One region of the Sanguibacter antarcticus genome, then DNA from elsewhere that is predicted to be linked to it. Evidence: riboswitches for the same ligand, from Rfam matches in the RefSeq annotation. Region 1 holds a riboswitch; the other holds the start of a gene.
What was found. Region 1 has a riboswitch for S-adenosylmethionine ahead of ATL42_RS13285 (methylenetetrahydrofolate reductase). Riboswitches for the same ligand answer to the same signal wherever they lie in the genome.
Positions count from the first base shown of each region.

Region 2: another riboswitch for S-adenosylmethionine. It lies ahead of ATL42_RS14760 (rhodanese-like domain-containing protein); the one in region 1 lies ahead of ATL42_RS13285 (methylenetetrahydrofolate reductase).

Region 1 is NZ_PDJG01000001.1:2,932,174-2,939,748, reverse strand. It holds gene ATL42_RS13305 (sensor histidine kinase) at 1-11, shown strand, start outside; gene ATL42_RS13300 (response regulator) at 8-778, shown strand; gene ATL42_RS13295 (ABC transporter ATP-binding protein) at 914-1,810, shown strand; gene ATL42_RS13290 (ABC transporter permease) at 1,807-3,054, shown strand; SAM riboswitch class I at 3,134-3,238, shown strand; gene ATL42_RS13285 (methylenetetrahydrofolate reductase) at 3,244-4,290, shown strand; gene metE (5-methyltetrahydropteroyltriglutamate--homocysteine S-methyltransferase) at 4,299-6,668, shown strand; gene ATL42_RS13275 (hypothetical protein) at 6,777-7,295, opposite strand; gene ATL42_RS13270 (P-loop NTPase family protein) at 7,420-7,575, opposite strand, start outside.
Region 2 is NZ_PDJG01000001.1:3,226,608-3,234,182, forward strand. It holds gene purQ (phosphoribosylformylglycinamidine synthase subunit PurQ) at 1-299, shown strand, start outside; gene ATL42_RS14750 (GNAT family N-acetyltransferase) at 328-804, shown strand; gene ATL42_RS14755 (O-succinylhomoserine sulfhydrylase) at 1,035-2,261, opposite strand; gene ATL42_RS14760 (rhodanese-like domain-containing protein) at 2,258-2,689, opposite strand; SAM riboswitch class I at 2,709-2,804, opposite strand; SAM riboswitch class IV at 2,915-3,029, shown strand; gene ATL42_RS14765 (aminotransferase class V-fold PLP-dependent enzyme) at 3,075-4,532, shown strand; gene ATL42_RS14770 (endo alpha-1,4 polygalactosaminidase) at 4,604-5,680, shown strand; gene ATL42_RS14775 (RtcB family protein) at 5,705-6,931, opposite strand; gene ATL42_RS14780 (SDR family oxidoreductase) at 7,118-7,575, opposite strand, start outside.

The DNA of each region.
Region 1 (7,575 bases):
ATCACTCATGACCGTGCCCGCTGCTCCGACGAGCGGTGCGCTCCCCGGCACGCCGGCTCCGGTCCGGGTCCTGATCGTCGACGACCATGCTCTGGTCCGGTCGGGTTTCGCGATGGTCCTGTCTGTCGAGGAGGACATCGAGGTGGTGGGGCAGGCTGCCAACGGCGAGGAGGCGTTGGCCGCGCTGATGGTCTGTCCTGCCGACGTGGTGCTCATGGACGTGCAGATGCCGGTCATGGACGGGATCGCCGCGACGCAGGAGATCGTGGCGCGCGGCCTCGCGAAGGTCGTCATCCTCACGACCTTCGACCGGGACGACTACCTGTTCGACGCTCTTGCGGCCGGTGCGAGCGGGTTCTTGCTCAAGAACGCTGACCCGAGCGACCTGGTCGAGGCGGTGCACGCTGTGGCGGAGGGGCACGCGCTGCTCGCGCCGGAGGCGACGCTCAAGGTGATCTCGCGGCTCGTGCAGCCTCCTCGGCCGGGGGACGTGGTCGGTCGGTCATCGGCTCCCGCGCCTGTCGTCGTGCGGTCAGGGACGAGCAGGGCTCCGAGCGCCGCGGCGCTGCTCACACCGCGGGAGCTCCAGGTGCTCGAGGTCCTCGCCGAGGGCCTGTCCAACGCCGAGATCGCGGCTCGGCTGTACCTCGGCGAGTCGACGGTCAAGACCCACGTGTCGAACATCCTGGCCAAGACGGACTCCCGGGACCGGGTCCAGGCCGTGATCTTCGCGTACCGCCACGGTCTCCAGCGCGAGCTCGGCCGGTCGGCGGGCTGACCTCCCCCCTGAGGAGGAGCCCCGACCGCTCGGCGGACCCGGCACGGGACCCGCGGCAGCACCGTTCCCCCTGACGGGGGAGTTGCGCGGGCGCCTCCGTCCCTAGGCTGAGCGTGACGGAAGGTAGGGCAGACGATGACGCACGACGCACCCTCGCTCGAGGTGAGGAACCTGACCCGGCGCTTCGGGGAGACGACGGCGGTGGACGATGTCTCGTTCACGGTCGAGCCCGGACGCATGACGGGGTTCGTCGGTGCCAACGGCGCCGGCAAGACGACGACGATGCGCATGATCATGGGCGTCCTGACCGTCCACGGCGGCGAGGTCCTCTGGGGCGGGCGTCCGATCGCGCTCACGGACCGCACGCGCTTCGGCTATATGCCGGAAGAGCGGGGGCTCTACCCGAAGCAGGGCATCGTCGACCAGCTGACGTACCTCGGCCAGCTGCGCGGCATGACGCGCAAGGACGCCGCATCGGAGGCGACGCGCATGCTCGAGCGCTTCGGTCTCGGCGACCGGCTCAAGGACAAGCTCGAGTCGTTGTCGCTCGGCAACCAGCAGCGCGTGCAGATCACCGCGTCCCTGCTGCACCGTCCGACGGCGCTCGTCCTCGACGAGCCGTTCTCGGGCCTCGACCCCGTGGCGGTCGACTCGATGGTCGACCTTCTCCGGGACCGTCTGCGCGAGGGAGTCCCGGTGCTCTTCTCGAGCCACCAGCTCGATCTCGTCGACCGGTTGTGCGACTCGCTCGTCGTCTTGTCGGACGGCAAGGTCATGGCGTCCGGGACGAGCGCGCAGCTGCGGTCGCGCGGGCCACGTCAGTTCTCCATCACGACGGCGCCCGACGCGGGCTGGCTGCGCGGCGTGCCCGGAGTTCGTGTCGTCGACGTGGACGGCCCCCACGCTGTCCTCGAGCTCGACGACGAGGGCGCGCAGCAGCGGGTCCTCCAGGAGGCCGTCGGTCGGGGGCTGAGCGAGTTCACGCCGATCGTCGCGTCGTTGTCGGACATCTACCGGGAGGTCACACGATGAGCAGCACGACGCAGAGCACGACCAGGGTGACGCTGCCTGCCGGGCCTGTGCGCGCGCCGGAGGACGACATGCCCGCGGTGAAGAACCCGTGGCTCGTCGTCATGGTCCGCGAGATCATGGTGAAGCTCACGGACCGGAACTTTCTCCTCTCGACCGGGCTGACTCTCGTCCTCATCATCGGGGGTGTGGCGGTGTCCGGGTTCCTCGGGAGCAGGACGTCGGACTACACGGTCGCTGTGAGCTCGGGGGAGGCTCGCGAGCTCGTCGCCGGCGGCGCGGTCACGATCGAGGCGGACGACTCCGGCGACACGCTCACAGCAGAGGATGTTTCCGACGAGGTCGCTGCACGGCAGGCTGTCCGCGACGGGGACGTCGATGCGGCGCTCGTCGCCGGCACGGACGGGTGGGTCGTCGTCGGGCTGGACGAGGTGGACGGCACGTTGTCCTCCGCGCTCGCGCAGAGCGTCTCGACCTCGGTCCTCTCCGCGAACGCACAGGCCGCGGGCACCACCGTCGAGGCGCTCACCGCGGGGTCGGAGGTCACGACCGAGCTGCTCGAGAGCAGCGAGCAGAACGAGGCGATCAAGTCGGCGGTCGGCTTCGTGTTCGCGTTCCTCTTCTACATGGCGGCGATCATCTTCGGCATGGCGATCGCCAACTCGGTCCTCGAGGAGAAGCAGAACCGCGTGGTGGAGATCCTCGCGACGGCGATCCCGATCCGTCAGCTCCTCTACGGCAAGGTCATCGGCAACTCGATCCTCGCGTTCGCGCAGATCGCCGTGTTCGCGGTCGTCGCGCTCGTCGCGGTCAACGTCACGGGCGTCGCGTCAGACCTCGGCTGGTTGCTCGGGGCGTCGGGATGGTTCATCGCGTTCTTCGTCGTCGGCTTCACGGCGCTGGCTGCGGTGTGGGCGGTCCTCGGTTCGCTCGCGAGCCGCAGCGAGGACCTGCAGTCCAACACGGGGCCGATCACGACAGTCATCATGGTCGCCCTGTTCGTCGGCCTCTTCGCCGACGGCGTGTGGTTGACGGTCGCCAGCTATGTGCCGGTGATCTCGTCGATCGCGATGCCGATCAGGATGCTCGACGGCGACGTGCCGCTGTGGGAGCCGTTGATCGCGCTCGGCCTGAGCATGCTCGCTGCCTACGCCCTGCTCCGTCTGGGCGAGCGTGTCTACCAGCGGGCCGTCATGCAGGGAGGCACGGCGCTCAAGTGGCGCCAGGCTCTCAAGGTCGAGATCTGACCTGACGCCGCTCGTCACCCGACCGTCCCACCCTATGAGCAGAGTGTTGCTCATAGGGTGGATGCGTCTTACGCTGGATCAACCATCCAGAGCGGTCGAGAGTCCTGGCTCGTCGACGCCGCAGCAACCCCCCACAATGGAAGCCTCCTGAGGGTGCGGGTGCTAACGCCAGGTCCGATGGAGCGACCCATGACGGCTTCCCGCACTGCACCGACCACCCTTCAGCGACCCGCCGCACGCCAGCGTCCGACCGTGTCGTTCGAGCTCATGCCCCCGCGCAACCCCGACGCGGCCCCGAAGTTCTGGGCGACCGCAGAACGGCTCGTCGCCGCGCGTCCCGACTTCATCTCGGTGACGTACGGCGCCGCAGGCACGGACCGCAACACCGCCCGGACCGTCGTCAGCCGCCTCATCCAGCACACCCCGGTGCTGCCGATCGCCCACCTGACCTGCGTCGGGGCGTCGCGCAACAACGTCGCCGAGGTGATCGACGAGTTTCTCGCCGAGGGCGTGCGCAGCTTCCTCGCGCTGCGCGGCGACCCGCCGGCGGATCAGCCAGACTGGGAGCCGCACCCCGAGGGCGTGCACTCCTCCGACGAGCTCGTCGCCCTCCTGCGCGAGGTCGAGGCCGGCCGCTGCGCGTCGAACCCGTCGACCGCGCTGCGCTCGGCCGCCCACCCGCTGACGATCGCGGTCGCCACGTTCCTCGACGGCAACCACGCTGCTGGGACCACCCGGAGCCAGGAGGTCGCGCGCCTGCTGCAGAAGCAGGAGGCAGGCGCGGACTTCGCGATGACCCAGCTCTTCTACCAGCCCGAGTCGTACGTCGACTTCGTCGCGGAGGCGCGCGACGCCGGCGTGACGCTCCCCATCCTCGCGGGCATCCTGCCGATGACCGACCCGGCCCGCCTCGCGCGGGTCGAGGCGCTCACCGGCGTCCCCGCGCCGTCGGCCCTCGTCCGAGACCTCGAAGCCGTCTCGGACCCGGCCGCACGCCACAGACTCGGCATCCGGGCGAGCGTCGAGCTCGCCGGTGCCGTCCTCGCAGCCGGAGCCCCGGGCCTGCACATCTATACGTTCAACAAGCACGAAGCCGCACTTGACCTGCTCGAGGGCGTACACCTCGGCGGCGGACAGACGACCGGGGTCCTCCCCGGCGCCGGTCCGGACCTGGCCAGCGGGCCGTGGGTCGGCGCATCCCCGCACACCACTCCGCTCATCGCGGCAACTCACTAGGGATGACCATGACGACACCTCAGGGGCACAGCTCTGCCCAGCACGATGCGACACTTCCGACCTTTCCGGCAGGAACCATCCTCGGCTACCCCCGGATCGGCCCACGACGCGAGCTCAAGAGGGCGGTCGAGTCCTTCTGGGCGGGCCGCATCGACGAGGCCGAGCTCGAGACCACGGCCGCCACGCTGCGCGCAGCGACGCGCGACCGGCTCGTCGCCCTCGGCCTGCGCGCCGACGACGCGTCGGTCCCCGGCTCCTTCTCCTTCTACGACCAGGTGCTCGACGCCGCGGTCACGGTCGGCGCCGTCCCGGCCCGGTTCGCCTCCCTCCAGGACGACGACGGGACCCTCGACCTCGCGGGCTACTTCACCGTGGCGCGCGGCGCGGGCGACGACGCCCCGCTCGAGATGACCAAGTGGTTGGACACGAACTACCACTACCTCGTCCCCGAGATCGGCCCAGAGACGGCGTTCCGGCTCGCCTCGGACCGCATCGTCCGTGAGTTCGTCGAGGCCCAGGCCGCAGGCGTGACCACCCGACCCGTGATCGTCGGCCCGGTCACCTTCCTCCTGCTGAGCAAGCCGTCAGACGTCGCGCCCACCGGCTTCCAGCCGCTCGCGCGCCTCGCCGACCTCCTCCCGGTCTACGCCGAGCTGCTCCGTTCGCTCGCTGCCGCCGGCGCCCCGTGGGTCCAGCTCGACGAGCCAGGTCTGGTGACCGACACGATCGACGTCCCGCTCGACGAGGTGCACGCCGCCCTCACAGAGGCGTACCGCGCGCTCGCCACGGAGCTGCCGCGCGGCGAGCGTCCGGCCATCCTCGTGGGTGCGCCGTTCGGCGATCTCCAGGACGCGCTCCCGGTCCTCGCCGCCACGGACGTCGAGGCGATCGCGATCGACCTCGTCAAGGGTTCAGCGCCGACAGGTCCCGTCGCAGGGCTGGAGACGAAGACGCTCGTCGGCGGCGTCATCGACGGCCACAACATCTGGCGCGCCGACCTCTCGGCGAAGCTCGAGATCCTCGAACAGCTCGAGGGCCTCGGCGCGGCCGCGGTCGCCGTCGGCACGTCGACGTCGCTCCAGCACGTCCCGCACGACGCGGACGACGAGCCAGACCTCGACCCGCTGCTGCGGTCGTGGCTCGCGTTCGCCGACCAGAAGGTCGTCGAGGTCGTCACGCTCGCCCAGGGCCTGGCCGAGGGACGCGAGTCGGTCCACGCGGCTCTTCTCGACGCGAGCGACGCCGTCGCCAGCCGCGCCCAGGCCGCGGGGGTCGTCGACACCGCGGTCCGTGCCCGCACCGCCGCACTGAAGGACGCCGACTTCCACCGCGGGTCCGTCGAGGACCGCCGCACCGCGCAGACCGCCCGGCTCGGCCTCCCGCTCCTGCCGACCACGACGATCGGGTCGTTCCCGCAGACCGTCGAGATCCGCAAGGCACGCGCCGCGCACGCGAAGGGCGACCTGTCGCTCGAGGCGTACGAGGACGAGATGCGCGCAGAGATCGGTCGCGTGGTCGACCTCCAGGAGGAGATCGGGATCGACGTCCTCGTCCACGGCGAGGCCGAGCGCAACGACATGGTCCAGTACTTCGCCGAGCTGCTCGACGGGTTCGCGGTGACGCGCAACGGCTGGGTCCAGTCCTACGGGTCCCGTTGCACGCGTCCGTCCATCCTCTGGGGCGACGTCTCGCGCCCGGCTCCGATGACGGTCCGCTGGACGCAGTACACGCAGTCGCTCACGGCCAAGCCCGTCAAGGGGATGCTCACCGGGCCGGTGACGATCATGGCGTGGTCGTTCGTCCGGGACGACATCCCCCTCGGGGAGACGGCCAACCAGATCGGCCTCGCCCTGCGCGACGAGATCGCCGACCTCGAGGCCGCGGGCATCGCGATCATCCAGGTCGACGAGCCGGCGCTCCGGGAGCTCCTGCCGCTGCGGCGCGCGGACCAGCAGGCGTACCTCGACTGGTCGGTCGGCTCGTTCACGCTCGCGACCGCGGGGGTGCGCCCGGACACGCAGATCCACACGCACCTGTGCTACTCGGAGTTCGGCGAGGTCATCGGTGCGATCGACGCTCTCGACGCGGACGTCACCTCGATCGAGGCGGCCCGGTCGCGCATGGAGATCCTGCCGGAGCTCTCCGCGTCAGGCTTCGCCCGCGGGGTCGGCCCGGGGGTCTACGACATCCACTCGCCGCGCGTGCCCTCCCAGGAGGAGGTCACCGATCTTCTCGAGCTCGCGGTGAAGTCCGTGGACCCGGCTCTCGTGTGGGTCAACCCGGACTGCGGGCTCAAGACGCGCGGTTACGCCGAGACGACACCGTCTCTGCAGCACCTCGTCGCGGCGGCCCGCACCGTGCGCGAGCAGCTCGCCTGAACAGGCAGGGTCACGCGCACGTGACCGCATACGACGCGCAGCAGGTCTGAGGCCTGCTCCCCGAGCGGCGCTCCTCCGAGCGGCGCTCGGGGAGCGTCGCTGCTCGGCTCAGTGCCCGCGCTCGGCCCGGTACTGCGCGACGAGCTTGCGCTGGTGCTCGTCGAGCTCGGACCGTGAGTCGAGGTGAGCCGTCTCGCTCCGGGCGGTGCCGACGCGGGGCACGGCGGCCGTCGACGTCTTGACGGTGGGGACCGAGCTCGTCGCCGGGCGTGCGTGCCGCTGGGTCGCGCCGCTCGTCTCGGAGCCCTGCTTCGGGGTCTGGCGTGCGTTCTTCAGCGCCGACGCCGGGAACTCCGACCCCGCGAGACGGGTCCATCGGGCGAAGACCAGCGTCTCGTCGGCGATCTTGTCGATCGCTGCCGCAGCCCTGACTGCTGCGGTGCACAGGCAGAGGACGGCGATGAGGAAGAGCGCACCGATCCCGAAGGCCGCCATGAGGAGCATGCGGTCGTCGACCAGGTCGGGCAGCGGATCTTCGATCGCGACGAAGGTCAGTCCACCGCCCGCGACCACTGTCACGAACAGTAGGCCGAGACCGATGCCAAGGATCCGTGCAGACCGTTTCACTGACGACTCCTGTCGCGTCGCCACGTGCGTGGCGGCCTAGATGGCGTCCGTGCGGGTGAAGTTCCCGCTCTGGTGTTGTGTAACGAAATGCTAACGCCAACACTGAAAGATTGGAAGACTTCGGTCAAGACTGCTCAGGATCTCGGCCCTGGCGCAGGGTGTCGGCCAGTGTCTCGACCCATGTCTCGACCTCGGCTCGGGACCTCAGCCGGACGAGCACGACGTGAGGTGCCTCGTCGTCCAGGCGACGGTCCAGCCCGTCGAGCGCGTGCCGCGTGGT
Region 2 (7,575 bases), 290 kb from region 1:
AGCAGATCACCGTCCCGCTGAAGAACCAGGACGGCCAGTTCGTCGCCGACGAGCACACCCTCGACGAGCTCGAGGGCGAGGGTCGCGTCGTGGTCCGCTACGCGGGGGCCAACCCCAACGGGTCGCGCCGCGGGATCGCCGGCATCACGAACGCGGCGGGCAACGTCGTCGGCCTCATGCCGCACCCCGAGCACGCCGTCGAGTCCGGTTTCGGGACGGCTGCGGTCCAGGGGCCCCGCGCGGGCACGGACGGTCTGAAGTTCTTCACGTCCGTCCTCGGCTCGCTCGTCCGCGCCTGATCGCCCGCTCGTCGTGACAGTTCCTGGGGTGCCTGACGCCGTCGTCGAGACCGTGCCGTGGGACCTCGCCGAGGTCGACGCCCTGCGGCGGGAGCAGCAGGTCGAGCTCCGTGGTCGGTACGGTTCCGGCGAGCCCGGACCGCCGCCGACCGGCCGCGGGCTCGTCGCGATGGTCCTCGTCCGGGTCGACGGCGAGCCGAGCGCGTGCGGCGCGGTCCAGGACATCACGGGGGAGCACCCCGACCTCGGGGCGGGACGCACCGGGGAGATCAAGCGCGTCTTCGTCCGTGTCTCTGCTCGGCGCCGCGGCCTGTCCAGGCTCGTCATGGCGGCACTGCACGAGCACGCGCGCGACGCGGGTCTCGACCGGCTCGTCCTCGAGACCGGCATGCTCCAGCCCGAGGCGATCGCACTCTACGAGGCGTGCGGCTACAGCCTGATCGACAACTACGGCCCGTACGCCACGGACCCGGTGTCCCTCTGCTACGCGTACGACCTCACCTGAAGAGTCCGCATCCGAGCAACCCCCTGGCCTGACTGGCCGGGCCCACGCCGGTGCCGGTGCCGGTGCCGGTGCAGGTGCAGGTGCAGGTGAGATCGGGCACTTGTCTCGGGCTCGGGCAGTCAATAGCCCTAGCCCGAGACAAGTGCCCGAGGTGGGTGCCGGTGTCCGGGGCGTTCGGCGACTACTGCACGATCCCAGCGTCGTCGCGGCGAGGCTCCGGAAGCACGCCGTCAGGTCGCCGCGAGGGCCCGCTCGACGTCCTCGATGAGGTCGAGGGGGTCTTCGAGGCCGATGCTCAGCCGCACGGTCGTCTCCATGATGCCGACCGCGGCGCGGCCGGCAGGGCCGAGCTTGCGGTGGGTCGTGGTCGCGGGGTGCGTGACGAGCGACTTCGCGTCGCCGAGGTTGTTGGAGATGTCGATGACCTCGAGCGCGTCGAGGAACGTGAACGCCCGCTTCTTCGCGGTCTCGGGGTCGGTGCCGTCGGGCACGGCGAGGTCGAAGGTCACGACCGTGCCGCCGCCTGACTGCTGCGACCGGGCGAGCTCGTGCTGCGGGTGCGACGGCAAGAACGGGTACCGCACACGCGTGATGCCAGGCAGCGTCTCGAGGTGCTCGGCGACCTTCAGCGCGGCGGCCGTCTGAGCATGGACGCGCAGCGGCAGCGTCTCGAGCCCCTTGAGGAGCACCCAGGCGTTGAACGGGCTCAGCGACGGCCCGGTGTTCCTGATGAACTTCTGCACCGGTCCGTCGATGTACTCCCTCGAGCCGAGGATCGCTCCGCCGAGCACGCGGCCCTGGCCGTCGATGTGCTTCGTGGCGGAGTAGACGACCACGTCGGCGCCGAGCGCGAAGGGCTGCTGGAGGACGGGGGTCGCGAAGACGTTGTCGAGGACGACGACGGCGCCGGCCGCGTGGGCGAGCTCGCACACGCGTCGGACGTCGACGATGTCCTGCATGGGGTTGGACGGGGTCTCGAAGAAGACGACGTCGGCGGGCGTGGCGAGGGCGGCCTCCCACTGGTCGGTCTCGTGACCGTCCACGTAGTCGACGACGACGCCCCAGTCGGCGAAGATCTCGTCGAAGATGACGACCGTCGACCCGAAGAGGGCCCGTGCGGACACGATGCGGGAGCCGGACTTCACGAGGGCGGCGAGGGACGTGAAGACGGCGGACATGCCGGTCGCCGTCGCGTAGCAGGCCTCGGCGCCGTCGAGCAGGCGGAGCCGCTCCTCGAACATGCGGACGGTCGGGTTGCCGTAGCGGGAGTAGATGAAGCGGTCGAGGTCGCCCTTGAAGGCGGCCTCGGCCTCGGCGCCGCTGCCGTAGACGTAGCCCTGTGTGAGGAAGATCGGCTCCGACGTCTCGTCGAAGTTCGAGCGGACCTGCCCGCCGCGCACGGCGAGCGTCGCAGGGCGCAGCGTCCGCGGGGCGGCCGTGCCGGGCACCGCGTTCACTCCGTGCCGGTGTACGTGGTCGACGGGAGGTCGCGCAGGAGCCACCCGTTGATGGTGCGTCGACCGTTGGCGTCGACGTCGCCCTCGAAACCTTCGAGGATGTTGTACGCGGGGCCGTAGCCGGCGGCTGTCGCGTCGCTGGCGGCGCCGATGGAGCGGTTGCCCGAGCGGCAGAGGAAGGCGATCGGACGGTCGTCGCCCGGCTGGAGCCCGGTCTTCTCCGCGACCTGTGCGACGAAGTCCTCGTTCGGCCCGGTGGCGGTAGCCCACTCGACGAAGGTGACGTCGCGGCCGTCGAGCTCGCTCACGTCGGGGACGCCGATCTGGCGCCACTCCGCCTCGGTGCGCACGTCGACGATCACTGCGCGGGGGTCGTCGCGCAGAAGGTCCCAGGCCTGCTGGGGGGTGAGGTCGCCTGCATAGGTCATGTTCGTGCCTCCGTCTGTCGTTCCATCGGTCCGGGCGGTAGCACCCTCACCTCGGTGGCCGAGGGGGTTGCTGCGGCGTCGTCGTGCCAGGTCACTCAGCCGCTCTGGATGGTCGTGCGTCTCAGGATCGCGCGCCACCCTGAAAATGAGACGCTCTGATCATATGGTGAGACGCTACCGGTTCGTGCGTTGACACGCACCTGATTGTCCCCGATCGTTGAGTCAGGTCACGAGTGCCAGCAGAATGCCCCGGCTTGCTGGCCGGCAACCCTCCTTCCGCGGTGGGGTGCCCCGGGTGAAGACCTGGCCGGAGTCAGTCGATCTCCGGCAAGCGCGGGACCGCACGCAGGTGCACAGCGGTCCCCTGATCGTCGAAGGACTCGCCATGTCTGTCACCACCACGCTCGATCGCACAGGCTCCGAGACCACGGCCGTCGAGCGCACGGCGACCGCGCTGGTCCCAGTAGCCGGTGTCGCGAGCTGTCTCCCTGTCGTCGGCTCCGACACCCTCGTCCCGCTCGTCGACGGCCGGACCGTCCCGTACGCCAATCTCGACTGCGCCGCCAGCGCCCCGGCGCTGTGTGCTGTCGCCGACCGCGTCACCGAGGTCCTACCCCTCTACGCGAGCGTGCACCGCGGCGCCGGCTACCTCTCGCAGGTCTCCACGGCTTTGTACGAGGCGAGCCGCCGCGCCATCGGATCGTTCGTCGGCGCCCGCTCCGACGACGTCACCGTCGTCACCCGCAACACCACCGACTCCCTCAACCTTCTCGCCGGATGCATCCCCGACGGCCCGGACGGGGCGCCGGGACGGGTTCTCGTCCTCGACGTCGAGCACCACGCGAACCTCCTGCCGTGGCAGCGCTCGGCCGGCGGAGCGACTGTCCTCGTCGGCGAGACGTCCGTCGCGGGAACGCTCGCCGCCCTGCGTGCGGAGCTCGCTGCCGCGCCCTATGCGCTCGTCGCCGTCACCGGCGCCTCCAACGTCACCGGGGAGTCCCTCCCTGTCGCGGACGTCGTCGCCGCAGTGCACGCCGCCGGAGCGCGCGTGGTCCTCGACGGCGCACAGCTCGTGCCGCACCGCCGCTTCTCGCTCTCGGAGACCGGCGTGGACTACATTGCCTTCTCAGGGCACAAGACCTATGCACCATTCGGGTCCGGTGTCCTCGCGGGACGCCGCGACTGGCTCGACGCTGGTGTGCCGTACCTCGCAGGGGGCGGCGCGGTACGCCACGTCGGCGTCGGTGACGTCGTGTGGACCGATGCGCCCGCCCGTCACGAAGCAGGGTCGCCCAACGTCGTGGGTGCGGTCGCCCTCGCTGCGGCCTGCGACGCGCTCGCCGCGCTCCCCGAGGGTGTGCTCGCCGGGCACGAGGCCGCCCTGCGGACCCGCCTGGTCAACGGGCTGTCTACCGTCCCGGGGGTCCAGATCGTCACGGCCTGGGCCGACGCGGTCGATCCGGTCGGTGTCGTGACCTTCTCGGTCGTCGGCCACGACCCGGGGCTCGTCGCTGCGTACCTGTCTGCCGAGCACGGCATCGGGGTCCGCGACGGCCGGTTCTGCGCCCACCCGCTCCTCGCCCGGCTCGGCTACGACGCGGGTGCAGTCCGCGCGAGCGTCGGCGTCGGCACCACCCTCGACGAGGTCGACCGGTTGGTCACCGCGCTCCATGCCTACGTGTCCACCGGGCCTGTCGCCCGCTACGAGATCGTGGACGGGTGCTGGGCCGTGGTCGACGACCCCCGGCCACTGCCCACAGGCTCCGGGCTCACGGGGCTCGTCGGAACTGCTGCCGCAGCCTTCGGAGCCGGTGGCCCGGCGTGCGGCCCGGCACCTGCGTGACGCCCTTGAGCGCTCTGTCGCTTTTCTTCGTTTAGTCGATTTTACAATGAGGTGTGCTTATCGTGGAGAGCATGAAGCACTCTACGACTCCTCGCCGCGTTCTCCATGCTCTGTGTCTCGGTTCCCTCGTCCTCGCACTGACTGCGTGCGAGGACGTCAGAGCCATACCGTGGCCAGCAGCCGGGACAGGAACAGCAACCGACTCGGCGACCGCGGACGCTACTCCTGAGCCCTCTCCTGTCCAGTCAGCCGACCTGGAAGCCACCACAGATGAAGGTACCGCGGAGCCGGTCGAGGTCGCGGTGCCGGATGATGTGGTCCCCGCACCTGTACCCGCTGCCCTCCCCGAAGACGTCGTCCCAGACGAGGCCGCTCCCGCAGAGCCCGTCGTGGTTGAGCCCGTCGCGACGGCCGAGGTGGTCGTGAGCGCCGCGTACCCTGACGACGCGGTCGGCGACTACCAGCTGGGCGGTTCCTACACACCGCCCGCAGGCGTCAACCTCGTCGTGCGCGACAGCACCTCCAAGCCCGCACCAGGCCTGTACAACATCTGCTACATCAATGGCTTCCAGACGCAGTCCGACGACTCTGACGCGTGGCTCAAGGACCACCCCGAGCTCGTCCTGCACGTCGACGGCGAGCCGGTCGCCGACCCCGGATGGCCGGACGAGTACCTCCTCGACGTGTCCACGGCCGCGAAGCGCACAGCCATCGCTGACATCATGGCCGTCACGATGACGTCGTGCGCCGACAAGGGCTTCGACGCGATCGAGTTCGACAACCTCGACTCTTACCTCCGTTCCGACGACGCCCTCGACATCGACGACGCCGTCGCCACCGCACGGCTGTACACCGAGCGCGGGCACGCGCTCGGGCTCGAGGTCGGGCAGAAGAACACGGCCGAGCTCGGCTCCCGCGGACGCGACGAGGTCGGGTTCGACTTCGCGATCGCCGAAGAGTGCGGAGTCTACGAAGAGTGCTCCGACTTCACCGACGTCTATGGCAGCCACGTCTTCGCTATCGAGTATCCCGAGGACGGGGACTTTGCCGAGTCGTGCGCGAGCCCCGGCCGCCCGGACAACATGATCCTGCGTGATCTCGACCTCGTCACCCCCTCTGACAGCGACTACGTCTACGAGCGCTGCTGACACCGTCGCGGCGTCCGGCGCGGCTCACCCCTTCACGCACAGGAGAGTGCGAAGCCGCGCCACCACCTCGACGAGGTCAGACTGCGCTGCGATGACCGCGTCGAGGTCCTTGTAGGCAGCGGGGATCTCGTCGACCACGCCGGCGTCCTTGCGGCACTCGACGCCTGACGTCTGTGCCGCGAGGTCGTCCGTCGTGAACTCCTTCTTCGCCCGTGTCCGGGACATCCGTCGGCCCGCGCCGTGCGACGCGGACTGGAACGACGCGTCGTTCCCGAGCCCCCGCACGATGTACGAGCCTGTCCCCATCGACCCGGGGATGAGCCCGAGGTCGCCGAGCCCCGCCCGGATCGCACCCTTGCGGGTGACGATGAGCTCCGCACCGCCGATCTGCTCGACCGCCACGTAGTTGTGGTGGACGTTGACCGCCTCGTCGAACTCCACGACCACGCCGGCGAAGGCCTTCCGGACCTCGTCGACGACGAGCGCCATCATCACCGCACGCGAGCGTGCCGCGTACTCCTGCGCCCACCGCAGGTCCGTGAGGTACGCATCCATCTGCGGGGTCCCCGCGAGGAACACGGCCAGGTCCCTGTCCGGCAGCGTGAGGTTGTGGTCCAGACCCTTCGCGATCGACACGTGGCGCTCCGCGAGCTCCTTGCCGATGTTCCGCGACCCGGAGTGCAGCTGCAGCCACACCTGGTCGTCCTGGTCGGTGCACAGCTCGATGAAGTGGTTGCCGCCGCCGAGCGTCCCCAGCTGCTTGCGTGCCCGCGCCTCGAGCTGCTGCACCCCGCCGTGGAGCGTCGAGAACCGGCCCCACAGCGAGGCCGTGCCCGAGACGAACGCGGCGCTCGCCGGGCCGGAGCGCACGGGCCGGAGCCGGCTGACGTCGACGGCCGAGCCGTGCGAGTGGAAGCCGACCGGAACAGCACGCTCGAACGCCGAGCGGAGCGGGCCGAGGTCGTCGGGCAGGTCGGACGCCGTGAGCGAGGTCCGGACGCCGATCATGCCGCAGCCGATGTCCACGCCGACGGCGTTGGGCGACACGGCGTCACGCATCGCGATGACGGATCCGACGGTCGCCCCCTTTCCGAGGTGGACGTCTGGCATGACGCGGACGCCCTCGACCCACGGCAGCGCTGCGATGGTGCGCAGCTGCTGGAGCGCCTGCTGGTCGACGTCGTGCGGGTGCGCCCACATGAGCGTCGGCGCTTTTGCGCCCGGGAGGGGGACGGGGAACTCGGCGTGCATGCTGCCTCTCTCGATCGGTGCCGGCCGGGTGCGTCACCCGGGCTGTGCGGCGGGATGACCGTAGCCGACCAGTCCCGTCGGCCACCTCCTTTTTTGCTCGACGACGTCGGCGACGCGCTCGGGTCGACGACTCGGCACCGCTGCGTGCCCCACGCCGAGCCGCGACGCACGCGCTGACGGTCCGCGCTACCGCGGGTTCTGCGTGAGATACGTCTCGAGAGACTGGGGTGCACGCCCGGTGAGGGTCTCGACAGCGGTGCTGACGGCAGCCATGTCGTTGCTGGCGATGGCCGTGTAGGTGCTCACCCATGCGTCGAGCTGCCACCCGGGTGCGTCGAAGCCGGCGCGCGACCTGTAGGCCTCGTCGATCGTCTCGTCGTGGAACCGGACGTCGGTGCCACGGACGCGTGCGATGGTCGCGGCGACGTCCGCGAGGGTGAGCGACTCCGGGCCGGTGAGGTCGTAGACCTGGGAGACGTGCGGTGCCGGGGTCGTGAGGACCGCAGCAGCGGCGCGTGCCACGTCCGAGCGCGTGACGACGGCGACCCGTCCGTCGCCGGCCGGCCCGCGGACGACTCCGTCGTCTCCCACCAGGTCTTCCATGAAGTCGATGTAGAAGCTGTCTCGGAGGAACGTCCACCGCA